DNA from 2 places in the Streptomyces sp. NPDC111507 genome. Region 1 is predicted to be linked to the other one. Evidence: riboswitches for the same ligand, from Rfam matches in the RefSeq annotation. Region 1 holds a riboswitch; the other holds the start of a gene.
What was found. Region 1 has a riboswitch for ZMP and ZTP ahead of ACZ7M2_RS10690 (glycine hydroxymethyltransferase). Riboswitches for the same ligand answer to the same signal wherever they lie in the genome.

Region 1 (4,603 bases):
CGCCTGGAAGAAGCAGGCCGCCCTCCTCCCGCCCGGCAGCCCCCTCTACTTCGCGCACTCCTCCGCCGACGAACTCGGCGAGGACCTGATGACCGTCGCGTACCTGAAGGAGACGGCGCAGCAGGCGGGCCTCGACACCGACTGGATCTCGGTGGAGGAGATCGGCTGGGACCCCCTCTCCGGCCGCTTCGTCGACAACCAGCTCCGTTTCATCCGCAGCTGCTTCAAGCTCTACCCCTGGGAGTGGCTCACCACCGACCGCTTCGCCGACCACGTCCTGGACACCCTCGACAACGGCGGCGGTACGGGCACGACCCTGTGGATCGAGCCCGCCTGGAAGATGCTCCTCAGCAACAAGGCCCTCCTCGCCGTGCTCTGGGAGCTGTACCCGGGCCACCCCAACCTCCTCCCCGCCTACCTCGACGGACCCCGGGAGCTGGCCACCACCCAGGGGTACGTCGCCAAGCCGCTCCTCGGCCGCGAGGGCGCCGGGGTGACGGTGCACGCGCCGGGCGCCGCCCCCGTCGTACGCGAGGACGAGCCCTGCTGCTACCAGGAGCTGGCCCCCCTTCCCTCCTTCGACGGCAACCATGTCGTCCTCGGTGCCTGGGTCGTGGACGGCGAGTCGGCGGGGCTCGGCATCCGCGAGTCGTCCGGGCTGGTCACGGACGAGTACGCCCGCTTCCTGCCCCACGTGATCTTCCCGGGACAGGTCTCCCACCCCACGTGATCCTCCAGGCGTTCAATCGACACCCAGCACCGCACGCAGCTGAGCCAACCCCCAGTCCAGGTCCTCCTTGCTGATGACCAGCGGCGGGGCGATCCGGACCGTGACCCCGTGGGTGTCCTTGACCAGGACACCCCGGTCCATCAGCCGCTCGGAGATCTCGCGTCCCGTGCCGTACGCGGGGGCGATGTCGACGCCCGCCCACAGCCCCCGCCCGCGCACCGCCGTGACATGCCCCGAGCCCGTCAGCAGCCCCAGCTCCCGGTGCAGATGGTCACCCAGTTCCGCGGCGCGCCGCTGGTACTCGCCCGACCGCAGCATCGCGATCACCTCGAGCGCCACCGCGCAGGCCAGCGGGTTCCCGCCGAACGTCGACCCGTGCTCACCGGGCCGGAACACCCCGAGCACCTCCCTGCTCGACACCACCGCCGACACCGGTACGACCCCGCCCCCGAGCGCCTTGCCCAGGACGTACATGTCCGGCACCACGCCCTCGTGCTCGCACGCGAAGGTGCGGCCCGTGCGACCCAGCCCGGACTGGATCTCGTCCGCGACGAAGAGGACGTTCCGCTCACGCGTCAGGTCCCGCACCCCGGCGAGGTAGCCGGGCGGCGGCACCAGCACGCCCGCCTCGCCCTGGATCGGCTCCAGCAGCACCGCGACCGTCTCCTCGGTGACCGCCGCCCGCAGCGCGGCCAGGTCCCCGTACGGCACGATGTCGAAGCCCGGCGTGAACGGCCCGAAGTCCGCCCGCGCCTCCGCGTCCGTGGAGAAGCTGATGAGCGTCGTCGTACGGCCGTGGAAGTTGTCGCTCGCCACCACGATCCTCGCCCGGCCGTCGGGGACGCCCTTGACGCGGTACCCCCACTTCCTGGCCGTCTTCACGGCGGTCTCCACCGCCTCCGCACCCGTGTTCATCGGCAGCACCATCTCCATGCCGCACAACTGCGCGAGCTGCGCGCAGAAGTCGGCGAACCGGTCGTGGTGGAAGGCCCGCGAGGTCAGCGTCACCCGCTCCAGCTGCGCCTTCGCCGCGTCGAGCAGCCGCCGGTTGCCGTGGCCGAAGTTCAGCGCCGAGTAGCCGGCCAGCAGGTCGAGGAAACGGCGCCCCTCGACGTCCGTCATCCAGGCCCCGTCCGCCGTCGCCACGACGACCGGCAGCGGGTGGTAGTTGTGCGCGCCATGCGCGTCGGCCGAGGCGATGAGTCGTTCGGTGGTGGTCACGGGATCTCCGTTTCCTGCAGCGCGGGGACCGCTGCCGCACGGGGGGTCGGGCTCGTGGCTCCCTTCCTATCGTCGCTCGCACGGTGGACGCGGCGGGACACTCTGCGGCTACCGCCGCGTGGCCGGTGATCCGGCGCGCCCGGTAGGCTGGCCGACGGGGCCGTGACTGGCGCGCTGGGATGGGATCGACCATCGGGGAGCGGTCCCGTGAACTGTGTGCCGTGCGCCTGGGCCGACCCGTGAACGCTGAACGCCACGTCCGGAGGCCGTCAATGCCCGAGCCCCTTTCCACCGAGTCCACCGCCTTCCGCAGCGCCCTCGACGTGATCCGGGCCGTTGAGCCCCGCGTCGCCGACGCCATCGGCCAGGAGATCGCCGACCAGCGCGACATGCTCAAGCTGATCGCGTCGGAGAACTACGCCTCCCCGGCCACCCTGCTGGCCATGGGCAACTGGTTCAGCGACAAGTACGCCGAGGGCACCGTCGGCCGCCGCTTCTACGCCGGCTGCCGCAACGTCGACACCGTCGAGGCCCTCGCCGCCGAGCACGCCCGCGAGCTCTTCGGCGCCGAGCACGCCTACGCCCAGCCGCACTCCGGCATCGACGCCAACCTGGTCGCCTTCTGGGCCGTCCTCGCCGCCCGCGTCGAGGCCCCGGCCCTCGCGGAGGCCGGGGTCCGCAACGTCAACGACCTCTCCGAGGCCGACTGGGCCGAGCTGCGCCAGGCCTTCGGCAACCAGCGCATGCTCGGCATGTCCCTGGACGCGGGCGGCCACCTCACCCACGGCTTCCGCCCGAACATCTCAGGAAAGATGTTCGACCAGCGTTCCTACGGCACCGACCCGGCCACCGGTCTCATCGACTACGAGGCGCTGCGGACGTCGGCCCGTGAGTTCAAGCCGCTGATCATCGTCGCCGGCTACTCCGCCTACCCCCGCCTGGTGAACTTCCGGATCATGCGGGAGATCGCCGACGAGGTCGGCGCGACCCTGATGGTCGACATGGCGCACTTCGCCGGTCTGGTCGCGGGCAAGGTCCTCACCGGCGACTTCGACCCCGTCCCGCACGCCCAGATCGTCACCACCACCACGCACAAGTCGCTGCGCGGCCCGCGCGGCGGCATGGTCCTGTGCGACGAGAGCCTCGCCGAGCAGGTCGACCGCGGCTGCCCGATGGTCCTCGGTGGCCCCCTCCCGCACGTCATGGCCGCCAAGGCCGTCGCGCTCGCCGAGGCCCGCCGCCCCGAGTTCCGCGACTACGCCCAGGCCGTCGTCGACAACGCCCGCGCCCTCGCCGAGGGCCTGATGCGGCGCGGCGCCACCCTGGTCACCGGCGGCACGGACAACCACCTCAACCTGATCGACGTCGCCTCCTCCTACGGCCTCACCGGCCGCCAGGCCGAGTCCGCGCTGCTCGACTCGGGCATCGTCACCAACCGCAACGCCATCCCCGCCGACCCGAACGGCGCCTGGTACACCTCCGGCATCCGTATCGGCACGCCCGCGCTGACCACCCGTGGTCTGGGCACCACCGAGATGGACGAGATCGCCGGTCTCATCGACCGCGTCCTCACCGCGGCCGAGCCCGGCACCACGGCCAAGGGCGCCCCGTCCAAGGCTCAGCACGTCCTGGACCCGAAGATCTCCGACGAGATCTCCCACCGCGCCACCGACCTGCTGGCCCCGTTCCCGCTCTACCCGGAGATCGACCTCGGCTGACCCACCTCCTGGTTCAGAGGTCGATCAGCTCCTGCCGTGGTTCCCGCGGCGGTCCGGCGCCCTCGCGCCGGGCCGCCGCGCGGCGTACCAGGAGGGTGCCGCCGACCCCGAGGAGCAGACCCGCTCCCAGCCCGGGCAGCACCCACCGCGCACGCTCCTCGACACCCCGTTTCGAGGCCGGCGCGCCCGCGGCGTCCTCGATGAACCTCCCGCGCCCCACCATCCGCTCGAACACCGAGCGCGACGCGCGGTGCCAGCGGATGTCGTCGTCCACCACGTCGGGCGAGGGGTCCGTGCGTACCCAGGGCGTGCCGTCCGCGGCCAGGAACAGCTGGTCCTGGCGCCCCATGGCGACATCGCCCCCCGGCGCGCTGTCGGTCTGCGGCCAGCCCCCGACCCCGCTCAGCCCCCACATCACGGTGGCCCGTACCGGCGGGAAGTCGCCCGCCGTCCACGCGTCCGGCACCCGCTCCGTCCCCATGTAGGTGGGAGTCAGCAGGTCCCACAGCCGCGTGAAGTCCTGCTCTCCGGAGTGCAGCGCGGTCGTGCGCCCCGTGCCGCCCTCGATGACCACGGCCATGTCCGGCCCTCTGCGCCCCGCGGCCGGTGCGAGAGCCCCCGCCGGGTGCGCCGCCAGCACGGCGAGCACCACACCCGAGAACACCGCGATCCCCGCTCTCACCCGTCTGCCTCGGCCCGTCATGCGTGTCCCCCGTCCGCCCCCAGCACGTGCCTCGAGTATCCGCCCGGGTCCTCTCTCCGGGGAGAGCTCTGTTCCCACCTGTTCCCGAGCTCCCGGGTGCACCTGAGAGAATGGTGAACATGGCCTCTGAACGTCCCCGCGTGCTCTCCGGAATCCAGCCCACAGCAGGCTCGTTCCACCTCGGCAACTACCTCGGCGCCGTCCGCCAGTGGGTGGCCCTGCAGGAGTCCC
Region 2 (4,603 bases), on a different contig from region 1:
GTCCACCGTGACGATGGCCGACCGGATCGTCGTCATGGACGCGGGCCGCGTACGCGCGGTGGGCACCCACCGGGAACTGGTGGCCGGGGACCCGCTCTACGCGGAGCTGGCCGCGACCCAGTTCCTCGCGACGGCGGGCTGAGGCGAGCGGATCGCCGCGCGTTCTCCGTACGAAGTTTCCTTCGCTCGGCCCGGGACACAAGTGTCTGCCCCCGGCACGGGGTGCCGGGGGCAGACACGGGCGGACAGGCCGAGGCCCGACCCGAAGGACAGGCCCTAGGCCTGGAGGCCCGGGAGGACTCCGGTGACGGGTGCGACCAGGTCGGTGACCTGGTGCAACTGGTTGAGGTCGTTCAGGCGGTTGAGCCCGCCCAGTTGCTGGGAGACGCGCGGGATGTCGGCCTGGTGCTCCGCGGGGATGTCGCTGACGGCGAGCGCGTCGAGCTGGGTGACCGGGTTCAGCTTCCCCGCGTCCGGGGCCTCGGCCGCGGACGCCATCGGCGCGGCAAGACCCGTGACACCGACGGCGAGACCAACGGCGGCGACCATACGTCGTGTTGAGATCATGCTTGCAGCAACGGTCCCGGACGGCGCGCGGTCACGGCCGTCCCCCGCTCCTCACCCGAGAGGCGCATCCCACCGGCTGGGCTTGCCGTGGGCCATGGGGCGGAGGAGGCTCGGTAGAGAGGCCCTTCGCGGTCCCCCCCTTGGTGGACCGCGGCCTTCCGAGGAGGTCGACATGGGCACCATGGCAGGCCCCGCCTTCGACACCGAAGCGCTACGCCGGGGCATAGAAGGACACAGTGCGGCGGATCTCCTGTCGCTCTACGCGGACGACGCGGAAATGACCATCGTCGACCGCAACACCCAGCCAAGCCACCCGATGATCAAACACGGTCGCGGCGAGATCGCCGAGATGCTCAACGACGTCTACAGCCGCGACATGACCCACAAGTTGGAAGAGTGTGTCGTCCAGGGCGACCACGTCGCGTTCACCGAGTCCTGCCAGTACCCGGACGGCGTGCGGGTACTCGCCAGCTCGATGATCTCGCTGCGGGACGGCAAGATCGTCGAACACACGCTGCTCCAGGCATGGGACGAGTAGGAAGGAACTGGCCGAAGGTCCAGATCAACTCTCGCCTGACCTGGACCTTTTCGGCGAAGGCCGCGATGGGCCGCTCGCGCTCGCAGCGGCCTCTGCTGCCACGACCAGTTTCCGCAGCAGGTCTGCGAGCGTCCGCTTCTCTGCTGGGGTCAGTACTGCGAGCAGCGCGTTCTCACCCCGGTCCTCCGACACCGCGTGCTGTTCGAAGGCGGCGTATCCGGCGTCGGTGAGCCGCACCTCCACGCGACGCCGGTCGGCCGTGTGGTGGGTACGGGCGATCAGCCCGTCGTCCTCCATCGGCCCCAGCCGCGCCGACAGTGCGCCGCGGGTCAGCCCGAGCATGTCGGCGAGCTGCGAGGGGCTCGCCGCGTAGGGCGGGCCGAGTCTGCGCAGCATCAGCAGCACCTTGAACTGCCAGTGCTGCAGGCCGTCGGAGTCGAGCACGTCCCGGCGGGCCTGAGCCGCGTGCCGGGCCAGGATCGCGAGCCGGACGAAGATCTCCTCCTTGACCGGGTCCATCCAGTCGAGTTCCTTCGCCCAGACCGCGACGTGCCGGTCGACCGAGTCCGCCGCGGACGCCTGCCCCCGCGCGGACTTCGACTCTTCCGCCTTCACATCTCCCGCCTTCACGTCTTCCATGCGCCACTCCGTAGATAGTTTTCTTGTGGATAGTTTTTCTGATTACTACTTTCCCTGCCATGACGAACACCGCAAGTACCCTTCGTACGGCCGTACCGCTCGGTGAACTCATCGCCGTAGCAAGGGAGTTGAGGATCGGCGCTCGTTGGGAACGCGCTACGCGCCTGCTCGACTCGGCCGAGGCGAACGATCCGAGGTCCCGTGCCCGCCTCGCCGTGGCCGCCGCCGAAGTCGCCCTGGAGAGCGACTGGTTCGGCGGGACCGCCCTGGCGGGGCCACGACTCGCCGCCGCCGAGGAATGCGTCGAGGTCCTCATCGCGAGCCTCGGCGGGAAACCCGCAGATGAGGCGCACTCCGGCATCCGCTGGGATCTGGACTTCCTCCGGCTGCGCCACGGCTACCTCGGGCAGGTGCGCGTCGACGGTGCCTTCCGTGTCGGACCCGAAGGCAAGGACCCGGACGCGCCGACCGCCCTCCGCACACACGCCGAGCGGCTCCGCGGCCGGGCCCCGGACGAGGTGCGCCGGGGCTGGGCCGAGATGTATCTGGGCCTCGTCGCCGACCATCTCTGCGCCGAGCGCGACGTCGCGCCCGGCCACTACGAAGCCGCGCTGCGCGCCGGTGAAGCGGGTGAGGCAGGTGCAACGGATGCGGCAGGTGAAGCCGGCGGCTCACACGACTGCGGTGACGATCTACTCGTCCGTGAAGCGCTGCGGCACCTCGGCGATCACGACCACGATCACGGTGACCACGCACGGGCACGGGAGCGCTGGAGCAGGGCGACCGAGCTCGGCGCCCGGGCCGGGACCGTCCCGGGCACTCTCTCGCAGCAACTGCTCCTGGCGGTGATGGCGCGCGACGCGGGCGATGAGGCCGGGGCCGTCGCGCTGGTCCGCGAGATCGCCCGCTGGGCCGGGGCCATCGGCGCCGTGACCACCGAGGCACAGGCCAGGGGGTTCCTGGCCGGCGTCGACCCGACGGCGCCGCCCGCTCCCGCCGAGTCGGGCAGCTGATCGTACGAGCTACCCTGGTCGCGGGCCGTGACTGGCGCTGAGGTGGAATACCACCGGGGAGCGGCCTGACGAACGGGTCTTTGCCGCGCGCCTGGGCGATTGTGTCAACGACGCTCAGGAGTAGCTCATGTCCCAGGCCCAGCTCATGGACGGCGCGGGTCTCGCGCGCCGCGTCGTCGAGGAGACCGCGCAGCGCTCGGCCGCACTCTCCGGACGCACGGGGATGTCGCCGTGTCTCGCGACGGTGCTGGTCGGCGAGGATCCCGCCTCGGTCACCTACGTCCGGATGAAGCAGAACCGCAGCCGCAAGGCCGGCATCGAGTCCCGGCACGTCGCCCTGCCCGCCGACACCACCACCGCCGAGCTGGTCGACACGCTGAAGGCGCTGTCGGGCGACCCGACCGTGCACGGCATCCTGCTCCAGCACCCCGTCGGACCGCACATCGACGAGCGGGCGGCGTTCGAGGCCATCTCGCCGGAGAAGGACGTCGACGGGGTGACGCTCAGCTCGTACGCGGCGATGAGCTTCGGGCTGCCGGGGTTCGTGTCCTGCACCCCCGGCGGCATCATGCGGCTCCTCGACGCGTACGACGTCGACCCGGCGGGCCGGCGCGCCGTCGTGGTGGGCCGCAGCGCGATCCTCGGCAAGCCGGTCGGGATGCTGCTGCTCGGACGCGACGCGACGGTGACGTACTGCCACTCGCGGACGACCGGTCTCTCGTCGGTCGTCCGCGAGGCGGACATTGTGGTGGCCGCCGTGGGCCGGCCCCGGCTGATCCGCGGTGAGGACATCAAGCCGGGAGCCGTCGTGATCGACGCGGGTTACAACGCCGGGAACGTCGGCGACGTCGACTTCGACACCGCCCGCGAGCGGGCCCGGCTGATCACGCCGGTGCCGGGCGGTGTCGGCCCGATGACGATCGCGGTCCTGCTGGAGCAGACCGTGACCGGGGCCGAGCGCCAACTCGGCCTCCGGTAGAGCGCTTCGGCCTCGCCTACCGCGTTGGGGATTCCGCTACAGCGTTCTGGGTTCGCTCACAGGACTTCGGTCCGCTCAACGCATCCACGCGCTGTACGACATCACGTCCCCGGCCTTGACGCCGTACTCGGGATCGTCCTTGGTGACGGTGTCCTCGATCCCGAGTACGGTGCCGCTCCTCGGGTCGAGGACCAGCATCCGGCGCACGGAGTGCGCGGTGTCCTCGTACACGTACGCCTGTCCCTGCCTGCCCAGCCGGTCGGTGACCGCTCCGGCCGGGCGCAGGCCCTTCGCGTCGGCGAGGACGCGGACGAGCGCGGCGTCCTCACGGGCGCCCAGCGTCCAGTTGTTCAGCAACTCGGCGACGGCGTCGAGAAGTTGGGACGTACCCATGGCCTCGATGCGGTCGGTCTCCTCGAGGTAGGCGCGCAGCCGCTCGGCGTCGTGCGGCGGCCGGGCCACCGGCGGGGCGTCGCTCCAGCTCGGCGGGTAGGTCCGCCGGCTGAGGACGTGCCCGTCCTCGACCGTGCGGGGGACGGGGTCGGCGTCGGTGACGACCGGTCTGCCCGGATGACGGGGGTCGGTCGCCACGACGAGTTCCGTGTGACTGGCGTCGGCCTTCCAGCGGACCACGCGTTCCTCGGGGAGGGTGATCGGCGGCCGGGCCCCCGGCCCGGAGGTCAGACTCATGCTCCAGGTCTGTACGTGGGTGCCCTGGACGAGCCGCTGCGAGCCCGCGGACGCGGCCACTCGGTCGGCGAGCCGGTCCAGGGGTACCGGGGTGGAGCCCGCCTCGACGAGCAGCGGGCGGGGTGCGGCCACGGCCGGGGTGGTGGTCGATCCCGACAGCGTGAGCGTCAGGACGAC

Region 2: another riboswitch for ZMP and ZTP. It lies ahead of ACZ7M2_RS22205 (bifunctional 5,10-methylenetetrahydrofolate dehydrogenase/5,10-methenyltetrahydrofolate cyclohydrolase); the one in region 1 lies ahead of ACZ7M2_RS10690 (glycine hydroxymethyltransferase).

Annotation. Positions count from the first base shown of each region.
Region 1 is NZ_JBVKBU010000002.1:701,635-706,237, reverse strand. It holds gene ACZ7M2_RS10700 (glutathionylspermidine synthase family protein) at 1-730, shown strand, start outside; gene rocD (ornithine--oxo-acid transaminase) at 743-1,951, opposite strand; ZMP/ZTP riboswitch at 2,104-2,191, shown strand; gene ACZ7M2_RS10690 (glycine hydroxymethyltransferase) at 2,173-3,669, shown strand; gene ACZ7M2_RS10685 (hypothetical protein) at 3,683-4,372, opposite strand; gene trpS (tryptophan--tRNA ligase) at 4,492-4,603, shown strand, end outside.
Region 2 is NZ_JBVKBU010000005.1:219,348-223,950, forward strand. It holds gene ACZ7M2_RS22180 (ABC transporter ATP-binding protein) at 1-142, shown strand, start outside; gene ACZ7M2_RS22185 (hypothetical protein) at 277-567, opposite strand; gene ACZ7M2_RS22190 (nuclear transport factor 2 family protein) at 740-1,105, shown strand; gene ACZ7M2_RS22195 (MarR family winged helix-turn-helix transcriptional regulator) at 1,130-1,744, opposite strand; gene ACZ7M2_RS22200 (hypothetical protein) at 1,804-2,757, shown strand; ZMP/ZTP riboswitch at 2,775-2,861, shown strand; gene ACZ7M2_RS22205 (bifunctional 5,10-methylenetetrahydrofolate dehydrogenase/5,10-methenyltetrahydrofolate cyclohydrolase) at 2,885-3,736, shown strand; gene ACZ7M2_RS22210 (CU044_5270 family protein) at 3,812-4,603, opposite strand, start outside.